Regions from separate parts of the Pandoraea commovens genome, predicted to be linked through region 1. Evidence: predicted binding sites of a transcription regulator. Region 1 holds the regulator's gene; the other holds the start of a gene.
The links. Region 1 encodes FliA, which starts transcription of late flagellar genes. Its sites were predicted from a motif close to CTAAAGTTTNNNNNNNNNNNGCCGNTA; they were not measured.

Region 1 (4,917 bases):
CGATGACACTCGAACAGGCCTGTTGGTCGATTGTCGACGACTTTTTCGAGTCGTTAGAACCCATTCGATGTGACCTGATCATTCAAAACGAACTATCGGACAGCGCAAACGTCACGATTCACGCTTCGCGTGGATGGACCGATGCGATCCAACTGACGGCCGGGTCAGTTTCTCCGTTCGAAAAGAAAATCGCGGCCCCCATCTGACATGACATCAATAAATGCCTCCGACGTCATTGGCATTGCGGGTGCGCTGACCGTAGTCATTGCCTACTTTCTAAATCTGCACGGGACGCTCAGCACGACATCGTACAAATATTCGGCATTCAATCTGGCTGGATCGCTAATGATTGTTTACTCGCTGATCTACCACCCGAATCCAGCCTCGATGCTGATCGAAGGCTTCTGGGCGTCGATCAGCCTGTATGGTTTGTACAAAGCTCATAAGAACAGGAGGGCGAGGTGATGCAAAGGCGAATCCTTCTGGGCACGACTGGCAGCATCGGTGCGAAAGATACGATCCAACTCGTCGAGTTGCTAGCGTTGACGTATGACGTCCAAGTCGTGGCCTCCACGCCGTCGCTAGCATTTTTCGATCTCGCCACGGCAAGACGAATGACTGACGTTCACACCGATGACGACGATTGGTATACATGGCGCCAGCGCGGCGATCAGATCCTGCACATCACGCTGAGAAACTGGGCGGATCTCTTCGTCATCGCCCCGTTGACGGCCAACACCCTGGGGAAGCTGGTATCCGGCATTTGCGACAATCTGCTGACAACCACGTACCGGGCGTGGCAAGTGAAGTCAAAACCATTACTGGTGGCTCCCTCGATGAACAAATATATGTGGGAGCACCCGCTAACGGAAAAGCAACTTGAGCTGCTTAAGTCTTGGGATGTTGGCGTGATACCGCCGAGAGAGAAGTGGTTAGCGGGCGGGGATTTTGGCCCCGCCGCTATGGCGACTCCCGAGCAGATCGTCGAATCTGTCGAGAGCACCCTTTCAATACACAAAGCGCCTTAATTCGCCGAAGTCCAAGCCTTCTCACGCAGCGTCGCGCGCAAGCGCGAGATCGCCTGGCTGTGCAACTGACACACACGTGACTCGCTGACTTCGAGCACGGCGCCGATTTCGCGCAGGTTCAGACCCTGCTCGTAGTAAAGACTCATCAGCAACTTCTCGCGCTCCGGCAGACGATCGATGGCGTCCACCACGCCGCCGCGCAAACCTTCATCAAGCAGCATCGTCAACGGATCCGCACCCGGGTCCGCGCAAATGCGGTCGATGAACGGCTCTTCGTCCGCCGATTCGAAATCTTCGTAATAGATCAGCTGGCAGCCGTGCACGTCCTGCAGCATCTGCTGATACTCGGTCAGCCCGATCGACATCTCGCCCGCAATCTCGCTCTCGGACGGACCCCGTCCCAGCCGCTGCTCCAGTCGCTGCACCGCTTTCTCGATCTCGCGCGCCGTCTTGCGAATGCCACGCGATGCCCAGTCCAGCTCGCGCAACTCGTCAAGCATCGCCCCGCGAATGCGCTGGCTCGCGTACGTTTCGAACTGCGCGCCCTGCGTCTCCTGATACCGGTTCGCCGCATCGAGCAGCCCCAGCATGCCAGCCTGAATCAGATCTTCCAATTCAACGCTCGCCGGCAGCTTCGCCATCAATTGCAGCGCCAGGCGGCGCACCAACGGCGCGTATTGGGTCAGCGTGTCGTTCGTGTCGACCTTCCCGCGCGCGGTATACATGTTTCCCTCCGCTTCCTCTCGACGCGTGCCGTGACGCTCAGGCCGTGTGCGCGCTCACCGCGCCCACGCCATGCGTCATCTCGGCACCGCGATCGCCGCCGCAATCGCCCACCTGACCGATCCCGGCACCCAACGCCGCCGGTCCCGTGTCCCGAATGGCCAACGGCCAATGCATCACCTGCGCGGCCAACTGACGGTAAGCCACCGCCGCCGGCGCCATCGGAAACGCATCGACCACAGTGCGCGTCAATTGCCGCGCCCGCATGACCTGACGGTCCGACGGCACATGCCCGGCCAACTCCAGCGACACCGCCAGATAACGACTCGCCGTCGTGGCCAGATTGCGGCACACGACGCGTGCCTCCATATCCTCCGTCCGGTTCACCAACACCCGGAACTGCGCCAGCGCATATTCGTAATGCGCCTGCTTAATCCACGAGTACGCGCCCGTAATCGACGCCGGTTCACACCCGAGCACCACCAGCACGTCGTGCGCATGCGCTGCCAACGGACTCAGCACACCACCGGCGTGCGTGCAGTCGACGATCACGACGTCCGGCTCGCCAAGGGTCAGCACCGGCAGCGCACGCTGCGGATCGATGCGCTCGGGATGCCGATGCGCCACCGGCACCAGCACCACGTTGTCGCGCGTTTGCACACGCACCGCGTCGGGCGAAACGCGCCCCGCCAGCACATCGTGGATGTCGCCTCGCAACGGCAGACCGAGCGCCGGCGCTGCATGGCCGCTCTCGTCGGCCAGCACGACATCCTGACCGTGATGAGCCAGCGCGCTGGCCAGATTCAACGCAACACTCGTCTGACCGGCTTCAGGCGCACTTCCTACCACCGCGACGATGCGCGTGGTATGGCGCGCCACCAGTCGGCGCAGCCCCTCAGCTTGATCGAGTACGAGTTTAACCAAAGCAGGCCTCGCCTGAAGGTTGTGCGGGCGCAAACAGCCCGCTGTAGTTGGGATCGACCCCGCGCACCACTGCCGGCAAATCTTCCTCGGACGGCACGAACGGCGAACCCGTCACCGGCGCAGACAGCGCCGTATCGATAAGGAACTGTCGGTCCGCCACGTGCAGGTTCTCCGGTACGCGCTGCCCCGTCGAGACGTAATGCACCGGCAGACGGTGACGAATCACCGTGTCGAGCACCGAACCCAGGTTGGTCGTCTCGTCGAGTTTCGTCAGAATACACCCGGCGAGGTCGCCACCGCCCTCGGCGCTCGCGCTGCGATAGGCGTGCACCACTTCGTTGAGCGTGTCGCCGTGGCTCGTGGCATTGAGCAACAGCAGACGCTGCACCGGCGTCTCCGCCCCGCACAGCATCGCCACCTGCTCCGGCACCGTGCGGTCACGCTGGCTCATGCCGACCGTGTCGATCAGCACCATGTGCTTGTTGCGCAGTTCGGTCAGCGCCAGACGCAGATCCGTCGCGTCCTTCACCGCATGCACCGTCACGCCCAGAATCTTGCCGTAGATGCGCAGCTGCTCATGGCCGCCGATACGATAACTGTCGGTCGTAAGCAGTGCGAGCTTCTCCGCGCCGTGACGCATCACGCAACGCGCCGCGAGCTTGGCCGTGGTCGTGGTCTTGCCCACGCCAGTCGGCCCCATGAGCGCATACACGCCGCCGCGATCCATCAATTCGTCTTCGTTCGGCATGATGGGCAGATTGCGCCTGAGCGCGTTCTTCACCCAGTCCAGACCGTTCTCGCGGTCGCTGCCTTCCGGTAGATGCTCCAGCAACGCCCGGCCGAGCTGCGCCGAGAAACCCGCCGCGAGCAACGTGCGCAGAATCTCGCCCTGTGCCGGGGAACGACGTTGCTTGTCGTTCCACACAAGACCTGCGACCTGCTCTTCGAGCAACCCGCGCATGCTTTGCAACTCGCCCATCATCGACTGCGCGAAGGCGCTGGTCGCGGCGATGTCGTTCGCGGCGGTGGCAGGACTCGCCACGGGTGCCGGGGCCGGTGCGGCAGGACGGGGACGCGGCCGATGCGTCGGCATGTCGCCACCCGCGAGCGCGTCCAGATCCTCTTCCGCCAACGCCACGATCTCGACGCCGTTGGCGACCGAGCGATTGGACAATACGACCGCGTCGGGTCCGATTTCCTCGCGAATCTGGCGCAGTGCGTCGCGGCACGTGCCCGCAAAGAATTTCCGAATCTTCACGCTTGACCTCCGATGAGTGCCGTCATTTTCACGTTACGGGTGTCTGGCACTTCCGCATACGACAAAACCTTGAGCTGCGGCAGGCTGCGGCGCAGGAAGCGCGAGAGCAGCGAACGCAGCGGATGTTGAACCAACAATACCGACGGCAGACCCTGACGCTCCTGACGCGTCACGGCTGCCTGGGTTTCACGCAACAGCGTATCGGCGAGGCCCGGCTCCAGACCGGTGCCGCCGCCGGCCGACAACGCCTGCGTGAGAATTCGTTCGAGATTGGCGTCGAGCCCCACGACTTCCAGATCGCCACTGCCCGGGAACACGCTCTGCGTGATCGCGCGACCCAGCGACAGGCGCACCAGCGCCGTGAGGTCGTACGGATCCTGCACGCGTGCGCCATGCTCGGCGATGGTATCGATGATGGTACGCATGTCGCGAATCGGCACCTGCTCTTCGAGCAGGTTCTGCAACACCTTCTGCAACGTGGTGAGCGCGATGGTCTTCGGCACCAGGTCTTCGATGAGCTTCGGCGCGTCCTTGCCGATGCGCTCGATAAGCTGCTGCACTTCCTGACGTCCCAGCAATTCGTGGGCGTGCGCGTTAATCAGGTGATTCAGGTGGGTCGCCACGACCGTACCGGCATCGACCACGGTGTAGCCGTACGCCTGTGCCTGATCGCGCTGGCCGACGTCGATCCACGTGGCGGGCAGACCGAAGGCCGGATCGCGCGTCGGCGTGCCTTGCAGCGGTGCACTGACCTGCCCCGGATCGATGGCCAGCAGTTGGCCCGGGTACGCTTCGCCTTCGCCGATGATCACGCCCTTAAGCGTGATGCGGTACTGATTCGGACGCAGTTCCAGGTTGTCGCGGATGTGCACCACCGGCGCCAGGAAACCGATCTCCTGCGCGAACTTCTTGCGGATGCCCTTAATACGCTTGAGCAGTTCGCCGTCCTGATTGCGGTCGACGAGCGGGATCAGGCGATAGCCG
Region 2 (4,917 bases), 2.0 Mb from region 1:
CGTCAGCCAGCTTGATATGGGGGTTTGACGCTCAGCGCTTGAGATCGGTGGCAGACGCGGTATGGGTCTGACCACCGTCGTGCGACGGCCCCGCCGCCGGATCTTCCACGCGACGGAACACCAGCGCAGAGGCCAGCGTAATCAGTCCGACGCACACGAACGTCATGCGAAAGCCTGCGACGGTGCCGCCTACGCCAAGCTCCCCTGCCTGTCCCGCCAGATGACCGAACAGCGCCAGCAACTGGCCACCGATGGTCACGCCCAGCCCGAGGGCGAGCATCTGCGCCATCGAGAACAGCCCGTTGCCCGCACTCGCACGACGCGTGCCGAGATCCTTCAGCGTCACACTGTTCATGGCTGCGAACTGCATCGAATTCGCCCCGCCGAACACCGCCAGTTGCATGAGTCCCAGCCAGATCGGCCAACCCGGCCCGAACAGCGCGAAGCTCGCAATTGAGCCGCCGACGACCGCCGTATTCACCATCAGAAAACGCGTATAGCCGAAGCGCACCACGAGCGGCGTGACCATGCGCTTGACGACGATCCCGGCGAGCGCCACCGGCAACATCATCAACCCCGAAGCCAGCGGGCTGTAACCCATCGCCACCTGAAGCAGCAGCGGCAGCAGGAACGGCACGGCACTGCTACCGATGCGCGCGACCAGATTGCCCAGCAAGCCGAGACTGAAGCTGCGCGTCTCGAACAGTTCCAGCGGGAACAACGGCGCGGTACGACGTCGGGCGTACGGCCAGTAGCCGAGCGTCGTCGCAACGCAAAGCAGCGCGAGGACGGCAGACGGCGCCCATCCAGCCGCCGAGAACGGATGATCCAGCGCAAGCGTGAACGACACCATCGCCACCGACAGCAAGGCGAACCCGCCCCAGTCGAAACTCGTATCGATGACTTCGTCCTTCGCGGGACGCGGCAGGTAGTGACGCACGGCGAGGCTGCCGATCAGGCCGATGGGCACATTGATGAGGAAGATCCAGTGCCACGACGCCACCTGCACCAGCCAGCCGCCCAGCACCGGGCCGATCATCGGGCCGACCTGCCCCGCAATCGAGACGAAAGCGAGCGCCGCCAGGTACTCGCCAGCCGGGAATGTCCGCAGCACGGCAAGACGCCCGATGGGCAACAACATCGAGCCGCCTGCGCCTTGCAGCACCCGCGCGACTACGAGTTGCGGCAGCGTGTGCGCCATCGCACACGCAACCGAGCCGAGCACGAACAGCAGGATCGCCACGAAGTACACGCGTCGCGTACCGAAGCGGTCGGCCAGCCATCCCGACGCGGGCGTCAGCATGGCCATCGTGAGCGAGTAGGAGACGACCACTGGCTGCATGCGCAGCGGGTTCTCGCCAAGACTCGCGGCCATGGCAGGCAGCGCCGTATTGACGATGGTCGTATCGAGCGCCTGCATGAAAAAGCCCGCCGCGACAATCCATAGCAGGGCGGTGAGCGTCTTGTCTTGCTTCATGCGGCACGGGGACGAGGCGCAGCCGTCAGCCGGACCTCAAAGATGAATTAAGCGAGAGCAGAATTTTAGCGCGCTTCGGGTACGCGGATCGTTGCATGTTTTGCAGCAATCGATCCGTCCGGCGCATCACTGCGATGAGAAAGATACGCAGAGATGCGTCGGAAAAAAGCGATTGCGCGACCGTCAGGAACGTCAGGCGGTCGTGTTGACGTTGTTGCCGGTGGCCTTCGTCGGGGCCATGAGCGCGAGAATCTGCGCCTGAATCGACATGGCCTGAGCGGACAGCGCGTTTGTCTGCTGGAGCTTGTCCTCGGGCGGGAGACGGTCGTTGGTGCGCACCGCGTCCAACTGCTTCATCACCTTCGCCAGCATTTCCTTGAGCTTGCGGATCGTCTGCGCCTTGATGTCGTCGCCAGAGCCGCCGTCCGTCGCGGACAGCGCCTGCCCCTGCTGCTTGGCGCTTTCGTTCATCGAGCGCAGATCCACCAGCGTCTTGTCGCCCAGACGGCTCACGCCGTTGTTCTCAGCGGCGTCGGTGTTGGTCGTGGCATCGGTGTTGGCAGTGGCCGGTTTGGCCGCGTCGTCGGCACCGGCCGACTTCGTCGAGGCTGCCTGATTGACGGTGCCGGTAGCGGCTGCCGTTTTGGCCGCCGCCTGCGCCTTGTCCGCCTGCTGTTGCTGGATATGCGACTGCCAGATCTCCAGCATGCTGGACGTGGCGTTGCCCTTGGTCGGAATAATGATCGTCATGGAGCGAGGGGTCTCCGTGGAAATGGGGGAAATGAGAGAAAGTAAGGATTCGAAAGTATTACGGCATATTTCACGAAATCCTTTAATTCCCTACATTCCCCCTACGAAACCCACCCTTCCGTCAGGCTCTGACCGCTTTATCCGCGCGATAGCCCACATGCTCGTAGCGCGCTTCGTCGTCGGTCTCTTGCACATCGGCGTCGTCGGCGCGGTCGTCGTCGGCGAGTGCATCCAGACGAATCGCCGCATGCACGAGCGCGATATGCGAGAACGCCTGCGGGAAGTTGCCGACCTGACGCTCATGCGTGGTGTCGTATTCCTCGGCCAGCAGACCGACGTCGTTGCGCAACGACAGCAACCGCTCGAACAACGCCCGGGCATCGCGATGACGGCCGATCATCACGAGGCAATCGACCATCCAGAAGCTGCACGCGAGGAACGCGCCCTCGCCTGCGGGCAACCCGTCGTCGACGCGGCTCGTGCGGTAGCGCTGCACCAGCCCGTCGCGCATCAACTCGCGCTCGACCGCCTCGATGGTGCCGATCACGCGCGGATCCTCCGGGGGCAAGAACCCCACGAGCGGAATCATCAGCACGCTCGCATCCATCTCCGACGAGCCGTACGCCTGCATGAACGCGTTGCGCTGCTTGTCGAAGCCATTGGCGCAAACATCGGCGTGAATCTCCTTGCACAGCCGACGCCAGTGATCTACCGGTCCCGGCAAACCGAAACGCTCGGCCGACTTGATCGCGCGATCGAACGCTACCCAAGCCATGACCTTCGAATACGTGAAGTGTTGACGGCCGCCACGCACTTCCCAAATGCCCTCGTCCGGCTCTCGCCACACGGTTTCGAGATGCGCAACAAGCTTCGTCTGCACCTCCCAGGTGGCGTCGACCGGCGGCAATCCGCCCAGACGAGACTGGTGCAGCGCGTCCATCACTTCACCGTAGACGTCCAACTGCAACTGCCCCACCGCACCGTTGCCGACCCGCACCGGCTTCGCGCCTTCGTAGCCCGGCAACCAGTCGACTTCCCATTCCGGCAAACGCCGCTCGCCGGACAAGCCATACATGATCTGCACTTGCGACGGCGCACCGGCCACCGCACGCACGAGCCAGTGACTCCAGTCGTTCGCCTCGGTGTAATAGCCGCCGAGCATGAGTGCCTGTAACGTGAGCGTGGCGTCGCGCAGCCAGCAATAGCGATAATCCCAGTTACGCTCGCCGCCCAATTGTTCCGGCAGCGATGTCGTGGGTGCCGCGACCACGCCGCCCGTCGGCACGAACGTGAGCGCCTTGAGCACGATGAGGGAGCGACGAATCGCCGACGACCATCGTCCGTCGAGCTGACAGCGATTGGCCCAGGTGCGCCAGTAACGTTCGGTATCGGTGAGCGCCGCGAGCGGATCGATTTCGCGGGGATCGGCGTGATGCGACGGCACGCGCGACAGCACGAACGGCACCGTCTCGCCCGCCTTCACGTCGAAGCGCGCGCGCAGGCTGCCCGGCACATCCCGAATCTCGACGGGCGTGCGCATGACGACCTTGTCCGGCCCGGCGATAAGACGCATGCCAGGGCCGGTCGGATCATCAGCATCGAGCGGACGCGACCACGGCACCGATGCGCCGTAATCGAAGCGCAGGATCAGCTCCATCGACATCGTCACCGTGCCGTGCACGCCTTTCACCAGGCGCACCAGGTCAGCAGCACCATCGCGCAACGGCATGAAGTCGATCACGGCGACGCAACCTTCCACCGTCTCGAAACGCGTCTCGAGAATCAGCGTGTCATCGTGGTAACGGCGCGTGGAAGTGGCGTGCGGGTCTTCGGGGGCGATTCGCCAGCGGCCATGCTCGGGGCCGCCGAGCAACGCGGCGAAGCACGCCGGGGAATCGAAGTACGGCCAGCAGAGCCAGTCGATGGAGCCGTCGCGCGCAACCAGCGCGGCGCTTCGGCAGTCGCCAATCATTGCGTAATCTTCAATACGTGCCGGCATGCTCACCTCGCGAACAGGAGAGGACCAACGCCCCCGATGCCGTCACGGTGCGCGACGTTGTCGCCAGTGACCGGGGGAGCGCAAGCGTATGAGGCTCAATGGTACGCGTCTCGCGGACGCAGGACCACCGTTCGGGCAATGCAATGGGCGAATTGCCGAGGATTCTGCCAGGGGTCATGCCTTCCCTCCTTACGACGTTGCGTCGGGTCGGATTGATCGGGACTGGCGACCGCCTCCACTTCGCGCGCATCGTCGAGAAATGAAGATATCGCCGGCCAGTTCAAAAACCGACCGGCGACCGGGAGGGAAGTTCGCTTAAATTGCCGCTCGGTGACGTTTCGCGAGTCAACTCGCGGAGAATCCGCACTGCAGCAGCCAGGCATACATCATGCCGTCACCGTAGCGCCCTCTTCCAGCGCATGCACCGCTCCTTGCGCGATCAGGGCGCGAACATGCTCGGCATCGAAGCCATATTCGGCCAACACCTCGGAAGTGTGCTCGCCCAGACGCGGTGCAGGCCCACCGGTACACTTCGGCGTCTCCGAGAATCGAATCGGCAGGCCGATGCTGCGGGTTGGGCCATCGAGCGGATGCTGCGTTTCGACCACCATCTCGCGCGCCACGATCTGCGGATGCGACACGGCCTCGGAAATCGGCAGCACTGGCCCAACCGGCAGACCGACCGCGTCGA

Region 2: NTU39_RS08955 (FlxA-like family protein) is a predicted target of FliA. The motif match lies at 2,286-2,312, and genes of this name have one in related genera.

The regions. Positions count from the first base shown of each region.
Region 1 is NZ_CP102780.1:5,852,252-5,857,168, forward strand. Features, by position in the region: gene NTU39_RS26360 (hypothetical protein) at 1-206, shown strand, start outside; gene NTU39_RS27020 (CBU_0592 family membrane protein) at 208-465, shown strand; gene NTU39_RS26365 (flavoprotein) at 465-1,028, shown strand; gene NTU39_RS26370 (RNA polymerase sigma factor FliA) at 1,025-1,753, opposite strand; gene NTU39_RS26375 (MinD/ParA family ATP-binding protein) at 1,791-2,675, opposite strand; gene flhF (flagellar biosynthesis GTPase FlhF) at 2,668-3,933, opposite strand; gene flhA (flagellar biosynthesis protein FlhA) at 3,930-4,917, opposite strand, start outside.
Region 2 is NZ_CP102780.1:1,896,042-1,900,958, reverse strand. Features, by position in the region: gene mdtD (multidrug transporter subunit MdtD) at 32-1,477, opposite strand; gene NTU39_RS08955 (FlxA-like family protein) at 1,670-2,227, opposite strand; gene NTU39_RS08950 (glycoside hydrolase family 15 protein) at 2,349-4,226, opposite strand; gene NTU39_RS08945 (CaiB/BaiF CoA transferase family protein) at 4,613-4,917, opposite strand, start outside.